DNA from 4 places in the Citrobacter freundii ATCC 8090 genome. Region 4 is predicted to be linked to each of the others. Evidence: predicted binding sites of a transcription regulator. Region 4 holds the regulator's gene; each other region holds the start of a gene.

Region 1 (5,280 bases), 2.0 Mb from region 4:
ATTATTCGTCTGATCGCCCGCGACGAAGCCCTGCATCTGACCGGTACTCAGCATATGCTGAACCTTCTGCGCAGCGGTGTAGACGATCCGGAGATGGCGGAAATTGCCGAAGAGTGCAAACAAGAATGCTACGACCTGTTCGTACAGGCCGCGCTGCAGGAAAAAGAGTGGGCGGACTATCTGTTCCGTGATGGCTCAATGATTGGCCTGAACAAAGACATTCTGTGCCAGTACGTTGAGTACATCACCAACATCCGTATGCAGGCTGTCGGACTCGATCTGCCTTTCCAGACCCGCTCTAACCCGATCCCGTGGATCAACACCTGGCTGGTGTCTGATAACGTCCAGGTCGCACCGCAGGAAGTGGAAGTCAGCTCTTATCTGGTCGGCCAGATCGATTCGGAAGTTGATACCGACGACCTGAGTAACTTCCAGCTCTGATGGGCCGAGTGACTTTGCGCATCTCTGGCACACAACTGCTGTGCCAGGATGAACATCCTTCCCTACTTGCCGCACTCGAGTCGCACGATGTTGAAGTCGAATATCAGTGTCGTGAAGGCTACTGCGGCTCCTGTCGTACCCGCCTGGTGGCGGGACAGGTTGACTGGATTGCCGAACCTCTGGCCTTCATTCAACCGGGTGAAATATTGCCCTGCTGTTGCCGGGCAAAAGGCGATATTGAAATAGAGCTGTAACGCAAGGCGGGATAAAAATTGTTACTGGCAAAAGAGCCGCCGATGAACGGCAGCCCTTTATTTCTCCTGCAGGCATGTAGGAAAACGTTAACAGCAGACGGCCTTATCTAGCAGTTAATCACGTTTCGTCCAATAAGGCCTGTGACCGGAGGTGCATCACAGGCCTTATGCCATTACTCTTTATTCAGGAATTTCACTGCTTTGTCGGGGAAGTCGGTGAACAGCCCGTCAACACCCGCTTTGTTATAAAGAATGTCATACAGCTGGTTTACGTCAGTGGTGTAATCCGGCAGTTGATCGGCGCGAACGGTATAAGGATGCACCACCATCTTATTCTGATGTGCGTCCTGCACCATGCCAGTTAACGAGATATTGCCCTTCTTCGACTTCTCATCAATCAGCATGTGGTAGTCCGGCCCAATGCCGTCCGCATACTGCGCAACCTGCTTCATGGCACCCGGTTTAAACATCCAGTCGTAGTTGTAATTAACCCAACTGCCGTCTGGCTTTTTCTCCTGAGTTTCATTCCAGTCTGTATATGCAATCAACTGTACCAGATTGAGATCCATCCCCATCTTCGGTTCCAGTTCATTCTTAATGCGCTTTAACTCTGCGACATCAAAACACTGCAGATAGACCTTGTCGTTCTTGTCGGTGTACCCGTACTTTTTCAGTACTTCCAGCGTCTTAGCCGCAATGTCCTTCCCTTCCTGATGATGGAACCACGGCGCTTTCATTTCCGGGTAAATGCCGATGTTTTTACCGGTTGAATGATTTAATCCCTGAACGAACTCAATTTCTTCTTCGAAAGTGTGCACACGGAAATCAGATTTACCCATCGGGAAACGCCCCGGGTAGGTCTGGACCTTTTTGCCATTTTCGATATCAAAGCCTTCAGTAAACTTCAGCGACTTGATCTCATCCAGCGTAAAGTCGATAGCGTAGTAACGCCCATCTTTACGCGCGCGATCCGGGAAACGTTCGGCAACATCGGTGACGCGGTCAAGATAGTGGTCATGCAGGACTACCAGATGGTCGTCCTTAGTCATCACCAAATCCTGTTCCAGGTAATCCGCTCCCTGAGCATAGGCCATCGCTTTCGCAGGTAACGTATGCTCCGGTAGATAACCGCTGGCGCCACGGTGCGCAATCACGACTTTATCTGCGGCAACCGCCGCGCTGCTCACAACCATACCTGCCAGCATCAGCGCCACGCTGAGACTTTTCAATGTGGTTTTCATCTATTAGCCCCCGTTACGCTTGAGCTGGATCTCTTCGTGATGGCGTTTTTCGCCAATCATGACGACTACCAGCAGAATAACCGCCAGCACACTACCGCCAATCATCACCATAAAGCCGCCGTCCCAACCGAAGAAGTCAACGGTGTAGCCGACAATGGCGCTCGCAGCCACAGAACCGCCGAGATAACCGAACAGACCAGTAAAGCCAGCCGCCGTACCTGCCGCTTTTTTCGGTGCCAGTTCCAGCGCATGCAGACCAATCAACATGACCGGGCCGTAGATCAGGAAGCCGATGATAATCATACAAGCCATATCTACGTTCGGGTTGCCTGCCGGGTTCATCCAGTAAACGATGGTCGCAATCGTCACCAGCGTCATAAAGAATACGCCGGTCGCGCCACGGTTTCCACGGAAGACTTTATCCGACATCCAGCCACACAGCAGCGTGCCCGGAATACCCGCATATTCATACAGGAAGTAGGCCCAGGATGATTTATCCAGTGCAAAATGCTTCACTTCTTTCAGGTAAGTCGGCGACCAGTCCAGGATGCCGTAGCGCAGCAGATAAACAAACACGTTGGCGATAGCGATGTACCACAACAGTTTGTTCGGCAGTACGTACTGCATGAAGATCTGCTTCGCAGTCAGCTCTTCTTCCGCTTTCTCGTTGTAATCGTCCGGATAATCGTTCTTGTACTCTTCGATTGGCGGCAGACCACAGGACTGCGGAGTGTCACGCATCAGAGCAAAAGCAAACAGCGCGACGACGATCGCACCGAAAGCAGGCATGTACAGCGCCGCTTTCCAGTCATTGAACCAGGCCATACCCAGCAGGAATAACAGAGGAGGCAGACCGCCACCCACGTTATGCGCACAGTTCCAAACGGAAACGATGCCGCCACGCTCTTTCTGCGACCACCAGTGCACCATGGTACGACCACACGGCGGCCAGCCCATCCCCTGGAACCATCCGCAGAGGAACAGCAGCACAAACATTACCGCGATGCTCGATGTCGCCCACGGCACAAAGCCCATAAACAACATCACTGCCGCAGCCAGTATCAGACCCGCTGGCAGGAAAACGCGCGGATTCGAGCGATCCGAAACGGACCCCATGATGAATTTCGAAAATCCGTAAGCAATGGAGATACCGGACAACGCAAAACCCAGATCGCCACGCGAGAACCCCTGCTCAACCAGATACGGCATCGCAAGGGCAAAGTTCTTACGTACCAGATAGTACGCGGCATAACCAAAGAAAATCCCCAGAAAAATCTGCCAACGTAATCGACGATATGTCGGGTCGATCTCCGCTGCAGGCAAACGCGCCGTGTGTAACGCTGGTTTAAAAATGCTCAACATAGTGTAGCCTCCGTGGCCGTCTTTCATTCGAAGTAAACACTGCAGTTCGTCATTACTACCCTACCGCTCCCAGTGTGGCCGCGATGTTAAGGAAAGATACATAACAAAAATGTGAAACGCAGCACATATTGTTACAGATTTATGACAAATGTTCATAAAGGCGCACGAAATCACGTTTCATTTTCGAATAATGAGCGATTATGCGCGAAATCAAACAATCCATGTTTTTTATGTGGCTAAATGATAAAAAACGAACTGTGAGGAAAAACAATGAAAACTCGCGACTCGCAAACAAGTGACGTGATTATCATTGGTGGAGGAGCAACAGGTGCAGGGATCGCACGCGATTGTGCGCTGCGCGGGTTGCGCGTCATCTTAGTGGAACGCCACGATATCGCCACAGGTGCGACCGGGCGCAACCACGGCCTGCTGCACAGCGGTGCACGCTACGCCGTCACCGATGCTGAATCTGCCCGTGAGTGCATCAGCGAAAACCAAATTCTGAAACGTATCGCCCGCCATTGCGTTGAGCCAACGGACGGTCTGTTTATTACCCTGCCGGAGGATGAGCTCTCCTTTCAGGCGACCTTTATTCGCGCCTGTGAAGAAGCAGGGATTCGCGCAGAAGCGATTGACCCTCAGCAGGCACGTATTATCGAACCTTCCGTGAATCCACAGCTGATTGGTGCGGTAAAAGTGCCTGACGGCACGGTTGATCCTTTCCGCTTAACCGCCGCCAACATGCTGGATGCGCGTGAGCATGGCGCGGTTATCTTAACGGCGCATGAAGTCACGGGACTTCTCCGTGAAGGGGCAACGGTTTGCGGCGTTAACGTGCGCAATCATCTGACGGGCGAAATGCAGTCCCTGCATGCACCGGTTGTGGTCAACGCTGCCGGGATCTGGGGTCAACGCATTGCGGAATATGCCGATCTGAGCATCCGTATGTTCCCGGCCAAAGGTTCGTTGCTGATTATGGATCATCGGATTAACCAGCATGTCATCAACCGCTGCCGTAAACCGTCTGACGCCGATATTCTGGTGCCAGGCGATACCATCTCATTGATCGGTACCACCTCGCAGCACATTGATTACGATGATATCGACAGCAACCGCGTCACCGCAGAAGAAGTTGACATTCTGCTGCGTGAGGGCGAGAAACTGGCGCCGATTATGGCGAAAACGCGCATTTTACGCGCCTACTCCGGCGTGCGTCCGCTGGTAGCCAGCGACGACGATCCCACCGGGCGTAACGTCAGCCGTGGGATTGTGCTGTTCGATCACGCCCAGCGTGACGGACTGGAAGGGTTTATCACCATTACCGGCGGCAAACTGATGACCTACCGCCTGATGGCGGAGTGGGCTACCGATGCCGTTTGCCGCAAGCTGGGCAATACCCAGCCTTGCACAACCGCAGACACCGCGTTGCCTGGCTCACAGGAATCTACCGAGCATACGCTTAAACGCGTTATTTCGTTACCTGCGCCGCTACGCGGTTCGGCGGTCTACCGTCACGGCGATCGTACCCCAGCGTGGCTGAGCGAAGGCCGTCAACATCGCAGCCTGGTCTGTGAATGCGAAGCGGTCACCGCAGGCGAAGTGCAATACGCCGTCGAGAATTTAACCGTCAACAGTCTGCTCGATTTACGTCGCCGTACCCGCGTCGGAATGGGAACCTGCCAGGGCGAATTGTGTGCCTGTCGCGCCGCAGGTTTGCTGCAACGTTTTAATGTCACTACCGCAGCACAATCCATTACTCAGCTTTCCGACTTCCTCAACGAACGCTGGAAAGGTGTGCAGCCTATCGCCTGGGGAGATGCACTGCGCGAAAGCGAATTCACTCGCTGGGTTTATCAAGGGTTGTGTGGTCTGGAGAAGGAGCACCAGGATGAAATTTGATACCGTCATTATCGGCGGCGGCCTCGCTGGACTGCTATGTGGCCTGCAACTGCAAAAAAGCGGACTGCGCTGCACGATTGTTA
Region 2 (5,280 bases), 1.9 Mb from region 4:
ACTTGTTCAGGCCTGGTAGCATTCGCAGCAATATCGCCAATGGGCAAAGATGAGGTGTTAGAAGCAAAAACGGTATGAGGTGCGCAATTTTGCTCAACTTCTGCCACCATCCGTTGTTTTAGCGACAGATCTTCAAACACGGCTTCAATAATCAAATCGCGATGCGCAAAGCCACGGTAGTCGATCGATCCCGAAATCAGCGCCAGTTGTTTATCGCGTTCGCTGGCTTTGATATGACGGCGACGAACCTTCGTTTCAAGCTGATCCCAGCTATACTTCAGCGCATGGTTGATTCCCTTAGCGTTTATATCTTTGATGCGCACAGGCAAGCCACCTTTACAGGCCGTCACGTAGGCAATACCGCCGCCCATCAGACCGCCGCCCAAAACACCTACACTGTTTAGCGGGCCAGGTTTCGCATCACTTCCCGGATCCTTTTTCACGTCGGTGTTGGCAAAAAAGATGTGCCGTAGCGCCTGAGACTGGGATGTCATCGCCAGCTCACCAAACGCGCGGGCCTCCGCGTCGTAACCACTACTGCTGCCTTGCGCTAGCCCGGTTTCGATGACCTCAAGGATACGTTCTGTTGCAGGGTAGTTACCTTGCGTTTTTTGCGCCGTCTTTTTACTGGCCATGCGGAACAACAGCGCCCGCCCCAGCGGCCCCGCCAACACTCGCTCTCTTACGGGCAGTGTTCGTTGCGCAGAACTGTCCTTTTTAGCCAGTTCAACGGCCGCTTCCAGCAAAATGGAATGCGGTACAACTTCATCCACTAAACCAACTTTCAGCGCCTGTTTTGCGCGTAATTGTTTTCCGGTGAGGATCATATCCAGTGCGGTACTGACGCCAATCAGGCGCGGCAGCCGCTGCGTACCACCGGAGCCGGGCAACAAGCCAAGTTGTACTTCCGGTAAACCCAGTACGGTTTTAGCATCATCGGTACAAATACGGTTGTGGCACGCCAGCGCCATCTCCAGGCCACCGCCGAGGCATGCACCATGAATCGCGGCGATAACCGGGATCGGTAAAGCATTAATTTCCGCCATCATCTGCTGCCCCTGACGGGCCAGCGTTTCGGCTTCCTGCGCGCTGCGACAGCTACCAATCATGTTGATATCCGCCCCGGCAATGAAGTTATCGGGTTTAGCCGAAATAAACACCACACCACGCAATGCTTTGTTGTCGCGGATTTGTTTCAGAATGGCCCGCACCTGAGAAGCAAACTCTGCTTTCAGGGTGTTCATTTTCTCTCCGGGCACATCAATGGTGACAACAGCAACGTTATCCAGACGTAAGTTTAGTGTAAAAGCCGATGTCATTTCCATTATTCCGCCTCCAGAACCATTGCCGCACCCAGACCACCAGCTGCACAGGCTGTCACTAAACCAAAACCGCCGCCACGACGACGCAGCTCATGGAGGGTTTGAGTGATCATGCGCGCACCGGTGGCAGCAAAGGGGTGTCCATAGGCAATCGATCCACCCAGCACGTTAAATTTACTGTCATCAACCTCGCCAGTGGCATGCCCCCTGCCCAGCACGTCGCGGGCAAAACGTTCGCTACCCAACAGCTGAAGATTCGCCAGCGTTTGCGCGGCAAAGGCTTCATGCATATCGATCAGGGTTAAATCTGCCATCGTCAGACCGGCTCTCTCCAGGGCAAGCGGTGTTGACCACGCCGGTCCCAGCAGCATGTCCTGCCAGACATCGATGGCGGTAAAAGCAAAACTACGCAAGTACCCCAGCGGCACCAGCCCCAACTCTTTCGCACGCGACTCCGTCATCATGATCACGGCGGCTGCGCCGTCCGTTAGCGGGGTACTGTTTGCCGCGGTGACGGTGCCGTGCTTACGGTCAAACGCCGGACGTAGTTTGGCGTAATCGGCCAGCGTAGAGTTACCGCGAATGTTGTTATCTTCTGAAAAAGGATCTTTAAACGGTGGCGCGTAGGTAGTCATTACCTCATCAGCCAGCTTTCCTTCAGCCCATGCCTGAGCGGCACGCTGATGAGAGCGGTGCGCCAGAGCATCCTGCTGCTCTCGGGTAATACCATAGGTTTTGGCCATTTGCTCAGCCGTATCCCCCATACGCAAACCGGTGGAATACTCTGCGACGGCCGGCGGCACAGGCATCAGGTCACGTAAGCGCAATCGGGAAAAGAGTTTAAGGCGTTGACCGGTTGTCCGGGCCTTATTGACATCCACCAGCACCCGCGCCAGCTTTTTACTAACGCCAATAGGCAAGACTGACGAGGAGTCCGCACCACCCGCAATTCCAGCACGAATAGACCCCGCCATCAGGCTTTCCGCGACATTCGCCACCGCCTGGAAACTGGTCGCGCAGGCCCTGCTCACGCTGTATGCATCGGTATGTACATTCATACCGGTTCCCAGCACAATTTCACGAGCAATATTTGGTGCTTCAGGCATTTGCACCACCTGGCCAAAAACCAGTTGCTCGATCACATCGGCAGGAATTTCGCTGCGCGCCAGCAGCTCACCGACGACCATCTTTCCTAAATCAACGGCGGGAATGCCATGAAACGCGGTAGCCTGACGAGCAAATGGCGTACGCAATCCACTTACAATGGCAATACGGTCGCCCTGGCGGGTAACCAGCGGTAAAGCCTGACTCATAACACTCCCCTGTAAAAAAATAAAATAAGTGGTCTGACCTGATCATAGTCTTAACCAATTTTTTACATTTAGCCAAGCGGGGAGAAAAGAAAGTGGGAGCTAAGACACAGTGAATAATCACTGACAGTTACGAAAAAGCCCTTGCTATCAGATAGCAAGGGCTTTTGCAGAGGGGGATTAACGCAGGCCCAGCTGGAAAATCAGCGTTTCAGCTTCACAGGCAAAAACAAAGTCGATATCCAGACGCACACCTTCTGACTCTTCAGTAAAGGTCGAAGTGATTTGGCAAGGCTCAGATTCCACGCCACGTGCCTTTTCAGTAAGAGCGGCCAGTGTTTCTTCTGCCTCTGCGCGATTCGCGAACACACGGCTGTAGGACGCGGTGCAATCGGAGTTGTCCATGATGGTGCCAACATCCATACAGCAGCAAACCGGGGTTTCATCAGCACTGCATTTACTCATTGTAGATTTCCTCTGTATTCGCACCTGAGGTGCCAGATAAACGATGGGGATATTTTACGCTCCCATTATTCGCCTCTCCAGTCGTTAATTGTACGAAATGCGATAAGTGACCGAAATCACACTTAAAAATGATCTAAAACAAAAATCGCCCAAACAGGTGAGTGCGCACCTCCGCAATTTTGCCAGCTGGATCGCGTTTCTCTGATCAAATTTGAAAATATTTATAAACATACTTGCAACATTCCAGCTGGTCCGACCTATACTCACGCCACTGGTCTGATTTCTAAGTCGTACCTCAGACCCTACACTTCGCGCTCCTGTTACGGTATGTAACATTGTTTGTATAAAAATAAATCTATGAGGTTATGGTCATGAGCCAGAAAACCCTGTTTACAAAGTCTGCTCTCGCAGTCGCAGTGGCAATTATCTCCACACAGGCCTGGTCTGCAGGCTTTCAGTTAAACGAATTTTCTTCCTCTGGCCTTGGCCGGGCATATTCGGGTGAAGGCGCAATTGCGGATGATGCAGGAAACGCCAGTCGTAACCCGGCACTGATTATGATGTTCGATCGCCCTACTTTTTCTGCGGGTGCAATTTTCGTTGACCCGGATGTAGATATTTCCGGTCGCTCGCGTATTGGCAATGACGCCAGCCAGGATAATATCGCCCCAACAGCCTGGATACCGAACGTGCATTTTGTTGCTCCGATTAACGATCAGTTTGGTTGGGGGGCCTCAGTCACCTCTAACTACGGCCTGGCTACGGAGTTTAACAATAATTACACAGCAGGCTCGATGGGCGGAAAAACCGATTTGGAAACGCTCAATCTAAACCTGAGCGGTGCTTATCGCCTGAACAATCATTTTAGCTTCGGTCTCGGTTTAAACGCCATCTATGCCAAAGCGAAGCTTGAACGCTATGCAGGCGATTTACCACAGCAGATCGTTGCAGGCTCCGGGGGTAGAATTCCTCCATCACTGGCTGCGCAATATCCGGCAGATACACAGATTGCGCGCTTGAAAGGTGACGAATGGGGCTTCGGTTGGAATGCTGGTCTTCTTTATGAAGTAGACAAAGATAACCGCTACGGTTTCACCTACCGTTCTGAAGTAAAAATTGACTTCAACGGTGATTACCGCAGCAATCTGCCATCAATGGATCGTATTCCTGCGCAGTTGCGTCCAGTGTTCGCCAGCCTGCCAGCAGGAACCAACGGCAGTACGATCGATGGTTCACTTGATCTGAACCTGCCGGAAATGTGGGAGTTTTCAGGTTATAACCGCGTTGCACCACAGTGGGCGGTTCACTACAGCATGGCTTATACCAGCTGGAGTCAGTTCCAGGAGCTGAAAGCAAAAGGCAACAACGGCCAAACCTTGTTCTATAAAGAAGAAGGCTTCAAAGACTCCTATCGCATCGCGCTCGGTACTACTTATTACTATGATGATACCTGGACGTTCCGTACCGGTATCGCCTTTGATGATAGCCCGGTTCCGGCAAACCGTCGTTCCATCTCTATTCCGGATCAGGACCGCTTCTGGCTGAGCGCGGGCACAACCTACGCCTTTAATAAGGATGCATCGTTGGATGTTGGCATCTCTTATATGCACGGTCAGAAAGTAAAGTTCGAAGAAGGCCCATACTCCTTTGAATCTGAAGGGAAAGCCTGGTTGTACGGTATGAACTTGAACTACGCATTCTGATTTTCTTCAGACGTAAAAAAGGTGAGCTTTTTAGCTCACCTTTTTATTTGCCCAATTCCTTACTCAGAATCGATCTCTTTTAAATCGTCCTGAATGTCTTTCGCGTTCGGGTTTTCTTCTGGTTTGAGTTTCCCACCATTCGCAATAAAGTCATGACGCTGGAAGTAAGCTTCACGCACCATAATGTAAGGATCGGAAGACTGACGCAGCAGACCGTCAGAATCGAGCAATTGCGCGCGAGTTTCAATCCCTTCAACCGTCCATTTGCCTATCGACAACGGCCAGGTCAGCCAGGACAGTACCGGATACAGGGTATCGACCATATCGCCGCCGTCATCACGCAGTGTGAAACTACCGTAGAACGGAAGCTGCATATACGGCCCGTAACCCACGTCATAGTGGCCTAACGTACTGCCAAAGCGGTGTGGTTCAACGCGCTGCAACTTCGGATTAGCCATACCTGCCACATCGATAAAGCCG
Region 3 (5,280 bases), 1.4 Mb from region 4:
GTACCAACCGTTATCCGCACCGGTCGCCAGACCGAGTAGCTCGCGTACGCGGGTGAAGTCGTCAAAGCCTTCTTCATCCAGTTGTTCGATCAGATTGAGATAGTCTTCTTTATCCCATTCGCTGCCCGGCAGAGAGAGAATGGTGTCACGCAGATGGGCGCCCATAGCGTTGTTAGCTAACCACAGATCTTCTGCCGGATAGATGTCAGACATTCCCGGAACAATAATGCGGCACGCGTAAACGCTCAGGTGTTCATAGTCAGCGATATACACTTCTTTATCTTCAGCATTGAAGATGGCCATCAGGGTGGCGAACTCTTCTTCCGTGGTGCCAGAGAAATTCCAGTCAACGAACGGATAGTCGGCATCCTGCTTGAACAGATCCCATGAGATCAAACCGCTGGAATCAATGAAATGGGTTTCAAGGTTAGTGTGTTCAGCCACTTCTTCGTCGTCAAAGGTCGGTGGGGTGAAGACATCAAGATCTTTCAGACCACGACCCTGCAGCAGTTCAGTGACGGTACGTTCCAGCGCCACGCCGAAATCCGGGTGTGCGCCGAAGGAAGCGAAGCAGGTACCGTTGGTCGGGTTGAACAGGACAACGCAAATCACCGGATACTTGCCACCCAGCGAGCCATCGTAGGCGAAAATTGGGAAACCTTCAGCTTCCAGTGTGGCGATGGACTCCACCACTGCCGGATAGCGCGCCATGACTTCGGCCGGGATTTCCGGCAGGCTGATGCTTTCCGCAATAATGCGGTTCTTCACATGACGCTCAAAGACTTCAGACAGGCCCTGAACGCGCGCTTCGTTAGGCGTGTTACCCGCGGACATGCCGTTAGAAACATACAGGTTGCCGATAATATTCATCGGAATATAGACAATCTGGTTATCCGACTGACGGGTAAACGGCAGGCCGCAGACGCCACGTTCTTCATTACCAGACTGCAGATCGATAAGCATGCTGCCAGTCAGTTCGTTATCTGGATCGTAAAACGCTCGCAGACGTGCATCCAGTAAACCTTCTGGTACATCGTCTTCTTCTGTCAGCGGGAACCATTTTTCGTTCGGATAATGCACGAACGGGCCATTGGCGATAGTTTCGCCCAACCAGAAATCCGCAAAGAAATAGTTAGTCGACAGACGCTCAAAGTATTCGCCCAGCGCGGAAGCCAACGCCGCTTTTTTCGTCGCGCCTTTACCGTTGGTGAAGCACAGCGCGCATTCTTTGTCGCGAATATGTACAGACCAGACGTTAGGGACGGGATTCAACCACGAGGCTTCTTCAATTTGAAAACCGAGGTCGAGCAATTTTTGCTGGAAGCGAGCGATGGAGTCTTCCAGAGCGGCATCTTTGCCGGGGATAAATGTTTGCGTCATGAAAATCACTTTTGTCGTACGGAAAGCGCGCAATGATACGGGTTTTCAATGAACGGCGCTATCGCCGCCGGAGCTCAGGCGTAAATAAAAGCATTGGCTATGCTTTCTTACAACCAACCACGTTTAGAGCATATTAATGAAAGCTTTCGATTTGCACCGTATGGCGCTTGATAAGGTGCCCATGGATTTTCTGGGGGAAGTTGCGTTACGCAGCCTCTACACCTTTATATTGGTTTTTCTGTTTTTAAAAATCACCGGACGTCGCGGCGTACGCCAGATGTCGCTTTTTGAAGTGCTGATCATCCTTACGCTGGGTTCTGCAGCGGGAGACGTGGCATTCTATGACGATGTCCCGATGCTGCCAGTGCTGGTGGTTTTTATTACTCTTGCTGTGCTGTATCGGTTGGTGATGTGGCTAATGGCGCATAGTGAAAAAATGGAGGACCTGCTGGAGGGCAAACCCGTCGTGATCATTGAAGATGGCGAGCTGGCATGGTCAAAGCTCAATAGTGCCAATATGACGGAATTTGAATTCTTTATGGAACTGCGTTTGAACGGCGTGGAGCAATTGGGACAGGTAAAACTGGCTATTCTGGAGACGAATGGACAAATCAGCGTCTACTTCTTTGCCGATGAAGACGTAAAGCCGGGGCTCAGTATTTTACCTAGGCACTGTACGCAACGATTTAAAGTAATGCCTGAAGCAGGGGACTATGCCTGTATACGTTGTAGCGAAGTGGTGCAAATGAACGCCGGAGATCATCAATTATGTCCACGCTGTGCAAATCCAGAATGGTCGAAGGCCAGTCAGGCAAAACGGGTTACCTGACAGCAAAAATCTCGGTTTTTACCCGTCAATCCGATAGATTCTGTTGTGTGACCAATGACACATTTTTACCCTGGTCAGTTTTACCCATTGCGGCGCGTGTCACTGAATGATAAAACCGATATCCACAGGAATAACTTATACCAATGTCTGTCACCGGATTATCGTCAATGACAGGATGTGGATTGGACAACAACACAACGTGGTGAGGGGAAATGGCTCAGGTCTTTAATTTTAGTTCAGGTCCGGCAATGCTACCGGCAGAAGTACTTAAACTGGCTCAACAGGATCTTCGCGACTGGAACGGTCTTGGCACGTCGGTGATGGAAATTAGCCACCGTGGCAAAGAATTCATCCAGGTCGCCGAGGAAGCGGAGCAGGATTTTCGCGATCTTCTTAGCATCCCCTCCAACTATAAAGTGTTGTTCTGCCATGGCGGTGGTCGTGGGCAGTTCGCGGGTATCCCGTTAAATATTCTGGGTGATAAAACCACCGCGGATTACGTCGATGCCGGTTATTGGGCCGCCAGTGCAATTAAAGAAGCGAAAAAATACTGCACGCCAAACGTTATTGATGCCAAAGTCAGCGTTGACGGCCTGCGTGCTGTTAAGCCGATGAGTGAATGGCAGCTTTCTGATAACGCGGCGTACCTGCACTATTGTCCGAACGAAACTATCGATGGCATTGCGATCGATGAAACACCGAATTTTGCCAGCAACGTTGTGGTCACGGCTGATCTGTCCTCTACCATTCTTTCCGCACCGCTTGACGTTAGCCGTTACGGCGTAATTTATGCCGGGGCACAGAAAAACATCGGCCCGGCCGGCCTGACGATTGTCATCGTCCGTGAAGATTTGCTGGGTAAAGCTCATGTATCATGCCCGTCAATCCTCGACTATACCGTGCTGAATGACAACGACTCCATGTTCAATACACCGCCAACCTTTGCCTGGTATCTGTCTGGCCTGGTCTTTAAATGGCTGAAAAAGCAGGGTGGTGTTAATGCAATGGATAAGATTAACCAGCAAAAATCGGAACTGCTGTACGGCGTAATTGATAACAGCGATTTCTACCGTAACGATGTGGCGAAATCCAACCGTTCACGCATGAACGTACCGTTCCAGTTGGCTGACAGCGCACTGGATAAACTGTTCCTGGAAGAGTCTTTTGCTGCGGGCCTGCACGCGCTGAAAGGGCATCGTGTGGTCGGCGGTATGCGTGCGTCCATCTACAATGCAATGCCGCTTGAAGGTGTAAAAGCACTGACCGATTTCATGGTCGATTTTGAACGCCGTCGCGGCTAATCTGCTGTACTTTTCATCCCCACAGCCCGTCTGTGGGGTTTTTATGTCTGTTTTTGAGAGTCGAGTTTCATGGAATCCCTGACGTTACAACCCATTGCGCGGGTGGATGGCACAATCAATCTGCCTGGATCCAAAAGTGTTTCTAACCGCGCTTTGCTGCTGGCCGCATTAGCCAATGGCACCACTGTCCTGACCAACCTGCTGGACAGCGATGATGTTCGCCATATGCTTAATGCTCTGAATGTGTTAGGGATTAGCTATACCCTTTCTGCTGATCGTACCCGCTGCGAGATTATTGGCAATGGTGGTGCATTACATGCGCAAGGCTCAGTGGAACTGTTCCTTGGTAATGCCGGAACCGCAATGCGCCCGCTGGCCGCAGCGCTATGTCTGGGCAGCAATGACATCGTGCTGACGGGCGAACCGCGCATGAAAGAGCGCCCGATAGGCCATCTGGTTGATGCGCTGCGCCAGGGCGGAGCCAAAATTGACTATCTGGAGCAGGAAAACTATCCACCTTTACGTCTGCGCGGTGGCTTTACCGGTGGCCAGGTTGAGGTAGACGGTAGCGTTTCCAGCCAGTTCCTCACTGCGCTGCTGATGACTGCGCCGCTTGCGCCGCAGGATACGACGATTGCAATTAAAGGTGACTTGGTATCCAAACCTTACATTGATATCACACTGAACCTGATGAAAACGTTTGGTGTTGAAATTGAAAATCAAAACTACCAGCGCTTTGTCGTGAAGGGGCAGCAGCAGTACCAGTCACCGGGTGCATACCTGGTTGAAGGCGATGCTTCTTCCGCTTCCTATTTCCTCGCGGCGGGTGCCATTAAAGGCGGTACGGTAAAAGTTACCGGGATTGGCCGTAACAGCATGCAGGGTGATATTCGTTTTGCCGATGTACTGGAAAAAATGGGTGCTACCATTACATGGGGCGACGATTTTATTGCCTGTACTCGCGGCGAGTTGAACGCAGTGGATATGGATATGAACCATATTCCTGATGCGGCGATGACCATTGCAACGGCGGCGCTGTTTGCGAAAGGCACCACAACATTACGTAATATCTACAACTGGCGCGTCAAAGAGACCGATCGTCTGTTCGCGATGGCGACGGAGTTACGCAAAGTGGGCGCGGAAGTGGAAGAGGGGCATGACTTTATCCGCATCACCCCGCCTGCAACATTGCAATTTGCGGACATCGCGACCTATAACGATCACCGCATGGCGATGTGTTTCTCGCTGGTGGCGCTGTCTGATACGCCTGTGACCATTCTTGATCCAAAATGTACCGCCAAAACTTTCCCGGATTATTTCGAACAGCTGGCGCGTATTAGTACATCTGCCTGATCCTCACGAAACGTCGGTCCTCGGACTGGCGTTTCTGTGTCCGTAACCGCACTGTTTTTACGCTTACAACTAATGCTAACTTGTGGATGATTTAACTTATTTATTTGTTTTTATTATAAATATCATCGGAAGATTAGCATGAAAAATAAATCACTCTTTTTGGCGTTGGCGGTTTCCGCTACGTTGCTGGCAGGTTGTAAAAATGGCGTAAATGGCGACCTTGTTGCCAGTTCTGGTATGGCAGCTTATAAAGCTGCGACGCTTACCGACGCTGATGTCAAATCCCTCTCTAACAGCTCATGTAAGCAGATGGATAGTGAAAACCAGCTGGCGGGCGCAAAAAGCAAATACACTAAGCGTCTGAATAAAATTGCGAAAGCGTTGGGTAATAACATTGATGGAACGCCGGTCAACTAT
Region 4 (5,280 bases):
AAAAAGTCGCCGACGTCAAACGCCAACTACAATCAGGTGAAGCCGTGCTGGTGTGGTCCGAACTGCATGAAACGGTCAACATTATGCCGAGGAAGCAGATTCACGAGTAATCCGTAGCCGCCGGCCGACTTTACTATAATTACAACCATTTCATGGAGTTGTTATGTCTGCCAAACATCCGGTGATTGCGGTAACAGGATCCAGCGGCGCGGGGACCACCACCACCAGCCTCGCGTTTCGTAAAATTTTCGCGCAGTTAAACCTGCGCGCCGCCGAGGTGGAAGGTGACAGTTTTCACCGCTATACCCGTCCGGAAATGGACATGGCGATTCGCAAAGCACGCGATGCTGGGCGGCATATCAGCTATTTCGGCCCCGAAGCTAACGACTTTGGTCTGCTGGAGCAAACCTTCATTGAATACGGCCAGACGGGCAAAGGTCAGTCGCGTAAATACCTGCACACCTACGATGAGGCCGTACCGTGGAATCAGGTTCCGGGGACATTTACGCCCTGGCAGCCGCTGCCTGAACCGACGGATGTCCTGTTCTATGAGGGACTTCACGGCGGCGTTGTCACCCCTCAGCAAAATGTGGCCCGGCATGTCGATCTGCTGGTTGGCGTGGTGCCGATCGTGAACCTGGAGTGGATCCAGAAGCTGACCCGCGATACCAGCGAGCGTGGACACTCGCGTGAAGCGGTGATGGACTCGGTGGTGCGCTCAATGGACGATTACATCAATTACATCACACCACAGTTTTCCCGTACGCATATCAACTTCCAACGCGTACCAACCGTCGATACCTCTAATCCCTTTGCCGCCAAGAGCATTCCGTCACTCGATGAAAGCTTTGTCGTGATTCATTTTCGTAATCTGGAAGGGATCGACTTCCCGTGGCTGCTGGCCATGCTGCAGGGCTCATTCATTTCTCATATCAATACGTTGGTCGTACCGGGCGGAAAAATGGGTCTGGCGATGGAATTGATTATGCTGCCGCTGGTGCAGCGACTGATGGAAGGCAAAAAGATAGAGTGATATGTGGAAAGCGCCCGATGGCGCTTCGCTTATCGGGCCTACGACTCAACATCACCCTATAGGCCGGATAAGGCAACGCCGCCATCCGGCATCAGCAATTACGCGGCAACCACTTCATAGGAGTGGGTAATATTCACCGCCTTTTCCAGCATCAGCGCCACGGAGCAATATTTTTCCGCCGAAAGATCGACCGCACGTGCGACGGACGCATCTTTCAGATCGTTACCCGTTACGATGAAATGCAGGTTGATATGGGTAAACAGGCGCGGCGCTTCATCACGACGCTCGGAGGTCAGCTTCACTTCGCAGTTGGTCACATCCTGACGACCCTTTTGCAGGATCGACACCACATCAATTGCGCTGCAACCACCCGCAGCCATTAAGACCATTTCCATCGGGCTCGGCGCTTTATCACCGGAGTTACCGTCCATCAAAATCTGGTGGCCAGAAGCGGACTCACCGAGGAAGGTCAGCCCTTCGACCCACTTAACACGTGCTTGCATATTTTATTACTCCGATGCATCAATTTTCCTGACAGATTACGCGCACACAACAAATCTCGCAACGGAAGGCGACCTGCGTCATGCTGAAGCGAGACACCAGGAGACACACGGCGAAAGCTATGCTAAAACAGTCGGGATGCTACAGTAATACATTGACGTACTGCATGTATGCAGAGGACATCACATTACAGGCCGTCGCACGTATTGACAGCCCCCTTCCCAGGTAGCGGGAAGCACATTTTTGCAAACCCAGAGACAGGATGTTTTTTGGCTCTGGAGACAGCTTATAACAGAGGATAACCGCGCATGGTGCTTGGCAAACCGCAAACAGACCCGACTCTCGAATGGTTCTTGTCTCATTGCCATATTCATAAGTACCCATCGAAGAGCACGCTGATTCACCAGGGTGAAAAAGCGGAAACGTTGTACTACATCGTTAAAGGCTCAGTGGCAGTGCTGATCAAAGATGAAGAAGGGAAAGAAATGATCCTTTCTTATCTGAATCAGGGCGATTTTATTGGTGAATTAGGCCTCTTCGAAGAAGGTCAGGAACGCAGCGCCTGGGTCCGTGCTAAAACTGCATGTGAAGTCGCTGAAATTTCCTACAAAAAATTTCGCCAATTAATCCAGGTCAATCCAGATATTCTGATGCGCCTGTCCTCTCAGATGGCTCGCCGTCTGCAGGTCACGTCTGAAAAAGTGGGCAACCTTGCCTTCCTCGACGTTACCGGTCGTATCGTGCAGACTCTGCTGAATCTGGCGAAACAGCCTGATGCGATGACCCACCCGGACGGCATGCAGATTAAAATCACCCGTCAGGAAATCGGCCAGATCGTTGGCTGCTCCCGTGAGACCGTCGGTCGTATTCTGAAGATGCTGGAAGATCAGAACCTGATCTCCGCACACGGTAAGACCATCGTCGTCTACGGCACACGTTAACCCCATCGAAGTGGCGCGTTACCCCGTAATGCGCCACTTTTGTTTGCTCCGATGTGGCGAAGACTGATATACCACCCAGAGATCAACTACGCACTACGACAAACGCTGGTGCTATGTTTACCTGTGGCCGTCGGCCTGATCATCGGTCAGCTTCATCTGGGACTCCTCTTTTCCCTCGTCCCTGCCTGCTGCAATATTGCCGGTCTTGATACCCCGCATAAGCGCTTTTTCAAACGCTTAGTGATTGGCGCGTCTTTGTTTGCCGGATGCAGTCTGATCATGCAATTACTGCTGGCACAGACTATACCGCTGCCACTGATCCTCACCGGCCTGACGCTGATTCTTGGTGTAACCGCAGAATTAGGCCCTCTGCATGCGCGACTACTACCAGCCTCGCTTATCGCGGCAATTTTCACACTCAGTCTGGCAGGTAACATGCCCGTCTGGGAGCCGCTGCTAATCTACGCGCTGGGCACATTGTGGTATGGCCTGTTCAACTGGTTCTGGTTCTGGATGTGGCGCGAGCAGCCGCTGCGTGAGTCGCTCAGCTTGTTGTACCGCGAATTAGCCGATTACTGTGAGGCCAAGTACAGCATGCTGACTCAGCATGCCGACCCAGAAAAAGCGCTGCCTCCCCTGTTGGTGCGCCAGCAAAAAGCGGTGGATTTAATTACCCAGTGCTATCAGCAAATGCATATGCTGTCGGCGCATCGCAACAACGATTATAAGCGCCTGCTACGTGCCTTTCAGGAGGCGCTCGATTTACAGGAACATATTTCCGTTAGCCTCCACCAGCCGGAAGAGGTGCAAAAGCTGGTCGAACGTAGCCACGCCGAACAAGTGATTCGCTGGAATGCGCGCACCGTTGCCGAACGCCTTCGCGTACTGGCCGATGATATTTTGTATCACCGCTTACCGACCCGTTTCTCAATGGAAAAGCAGATTGGCACGCTGGAGAAAATCGCCAACCAGCATCCGGACAATCCGGTAGGTCAATTTTGCTACTGGCACTTCAGCCGTATTGCCCGTGTGCTACGCACCCAGCGACCACTGTATGCCCGTGATTTAATGGCTGACAAGCAGCGTCGGCTGCCGCTGATCCCTGCCCTGAAAAGCTATTTGTCGTTGAAATCCCCTGCGCTGCGTAATGCCGGACGCATCAGCGTCATGTTGAGCATTGCCAGCCTGATGGGCAGCGCCTTACACCTGCCAAAACCTTACTGGATTTTGATGACAATCCTGTTCGTCACGCAAAATGGCTACGGGGCAACCCGGGTACGTATTTTACACCGTTCAGTAGGGACGCTCGTCGGCCTGGTGATCGCTGGCGTCACGCTGCACTTTCATATCCAGGAAGGTTACACGCTGGCAGGCATGCTGCTGATAACCCTGGTGAGTTATCTGACCATCCGCAAAAACTACGGCTGGGCTACCGTCGGCTTTACGGTCACCGCGGTATATACCCTGCAACTGCTGACGCTGAACGGGGAACAGTTTATCGTGCCGCGGTTTATCGATACGATCACTGGCTGCCTGATCGCTTTTGGCGGGATGCTCTGGCTGTGGCCGCAGTGGCAGAGCGGTTTGCTGCGTAAAAACGCCCACGATGCGTTAGAAGCCGATCAGGAGGCCATTCGCCTGATTCTTAGCAACGATCCCCAGGCCACACCGCTGGCGTATCAACGCATGCGGGTCAACCAGGCGCATAACACGCTGTTCAACTCACTTAACCAGGCGATGCAGGAACCTGGGTTCAACTCGCACTATCTGGCGGACATGAAACTGTGGGTTACGCATAGTCAGTTCATCGTCGAACACATCAACGCAATGACTACGCTGGCAAGGGAACATACGATGCTGACGCCGGATTTGGCGCAGCGTTATCTGGAGTCCTGTGAAATTGCGATCCAGCGCTGTCAGCAGCGGCTGGAATATGACGGACCCGGAAGCTCCGGCGATGTGAATATTCTTGAGGCGCCAGAGATGCTGTCCCATGGGCCTTTAAGCACCCTTGAGCAGCATCTGCAGCGGGTTTTGGGGCATCTGAACACCATGCATACCATTTCGTCGGTAGCATGGCGTCAGCGACCGCACCATGGGATCTGGCTGAGCCGCCGGTTGCGGGATATGAAAGGTTAAGAGAATTGCCGGATGGCGGCGTAAACGCCTTATCCGGCCTACAGAGTAAGGTGTGATTCGTAGGCCGGATAAGCGTAGCGCCATCCGGCAATCCGTCAACCCATCACTTTCGCCACGGCCTGCGCGAAGCGCTGCATCCCTTCATCGATATCAGTCTGCTCCACCACCAGCGACGGCGCGAAACGCATCACGTCCGGTCCGGCGTTCAGTACCATCACGCCTTCATTCGCCGCGGCGTACAAGAAATCACGCGCCCGGCCTTTAAACTGCGGCTTCAGTTCGGCGCCAATCAGCAGTCCCATACCGCGAATGTCGCTGAAAATGTCAAACTGCTGGTCAATTTTCTGCAAATGCTGAACAAACGCCTGGCGTTTGGCCTGAATACCTTCCAGCACTTCCGGCGTGTTGATGATATCAAACGCAGCTCCCGCAACCGCGCAGGCCAGCGGGTTACCGCCGTATGTGGAGCCGTGTGAACCCACGTGGAACGCGGAGGCAATCTCCTGGGTGGTCAGCACCGCGCTCACCGGGAAACCGCCACCAAGCGCCTTGGCGCTGGTGAGGATATCCGGCGTCACGCCGTAGTGCATATAGGCAAACAGTGAGCCAGTACGCCCCATCCCGCTCTGTACTTCATCAAATACCAACAGCGCCTGGTGCTGATCA

Evidence for each region. The regulator CRP, encoded in region 4, controls carbon source genes, mostly activating them, when cyclic AMP is high. The targets are predictions, from matches to a motif close to ATGTGANNNNNNTCACAT.
Region 1: glpT (glycerol-3-phosphate transporter) is a predicted target of CRP. The motif match lies at 3,408-3,425, and genes of this name have one in related genera.
Region 2: G4551_RS16530 (YfcZ/YiiS family protein) is a predicted target of CRP. The motif match lies at 3,202-3,219, and genes of this name have one in related genera.
Region 3: serC (3-phosphoserine/phosphohydroxythreonine transaminase) is a predicted target of CRP. The motif match lies at 2,255-2,272, and genes of this name have one in related genera.

What each region holds. Positions count from the first base shown of each region.
Region 1 is NZ_CP049015.1:3,312,984-3,318,263, forward strand. It holds gene nrdB (class Ia ribonucleoside-diphosphate reductase subunit beta) at 1-441, shown strand, start outside; gene yfaE (ferredoxin-like diferric-tyrosyl radical cofactor maintenance protein YfaE) at 441-695, shown strand; partial or broken gene G4551_RS23885 (hypothetical protein) at 717-806, shown strand; gene glpQ (glycerophosphodiester phosphodiesterase) at 869-1,936, opposite strand; gene glpT (glycerol-3-phosphate transporter) at 1,940-3,298, opposite strand; gene glpA (anaerobic glycerol-3-phosphate dehydrogenase subunit A) at 3,569-5,197, shown strand; gene glpB (glycerol-3-phosphate dehydrogenase subunit GlpB) at 5,187-5,280, shown strand, end outside.
Region 2 is NZ_CP049015.1:3,407,310-3,412,589, forward strand. It holds gene fadJ (fatty acid oxidation complex subunit alpha FadJ) at 1-1,325, opposite strand, end outside; gene fadI (acetyl-CoA C-acyltransferase FadI) at 1,325-2,635, opposite strand; gene G4551_RS16530 (YfcZ/YiiS family protein) at 2,813-3,097, opposite strand; gene fadL (long-chain fatty acid transporter FadL) at 3,469-4,800, shown strand; gene mlaA (phospholipid-binding lipoprotein MlaA) at 4,860-5,280, opposite strand, start outside.
Region 3 is NZ_CP049015.1:1,760,778-1,766,057, forward strand. It holds gene ycaO (30S ribosomal protein S12 methylthiotransferase accessory factor YcaO) at 1-1,380, opposite strand, end outside; gene G4551_RS08400 (DUF421 domain-containing protein) at 1,517-2,209, shown strand; gene serC (3-phosphoserine/phosphohydroxythreonine transaminase) at 2,422-3,510, shown strand; gene aroA (3-phosphoshikimate 1-carboxyvinyltransferase) at 3,580-4,863, shown strand; gene loiP (metalloprotease LoiP) at 5,002-5,280, shown strand, end outside.
Region 4 is NZ_CP049015.1:370,874-376,153, reverse strand. It holds gene G4551_RS01760 (YheU family protein) at 1-110, shown strand, start outside; gene G4551_RS01755 (phosphoribulokinase) at 164-1,033, shown strand; gene G4551_RS01750 (OsmC family protein) at 1,132-1,536, opposite strand; gene crp (cAMP-activated global transcriptional regulator CRP) at 1,843-2,475, shown strand; gene G4551_RS01740 (YccS/YhfK family putative transporter) at 2,527-4,614, shown strand; partial or broken gene G4551_RS24015 (hypothetical protein) at 4,607-4,705, opposite strand; gene argD (bifunctional acetylornithine/succinyldiaminopimelate transaminase) at 4,710-5,280, opposite strand, start outside.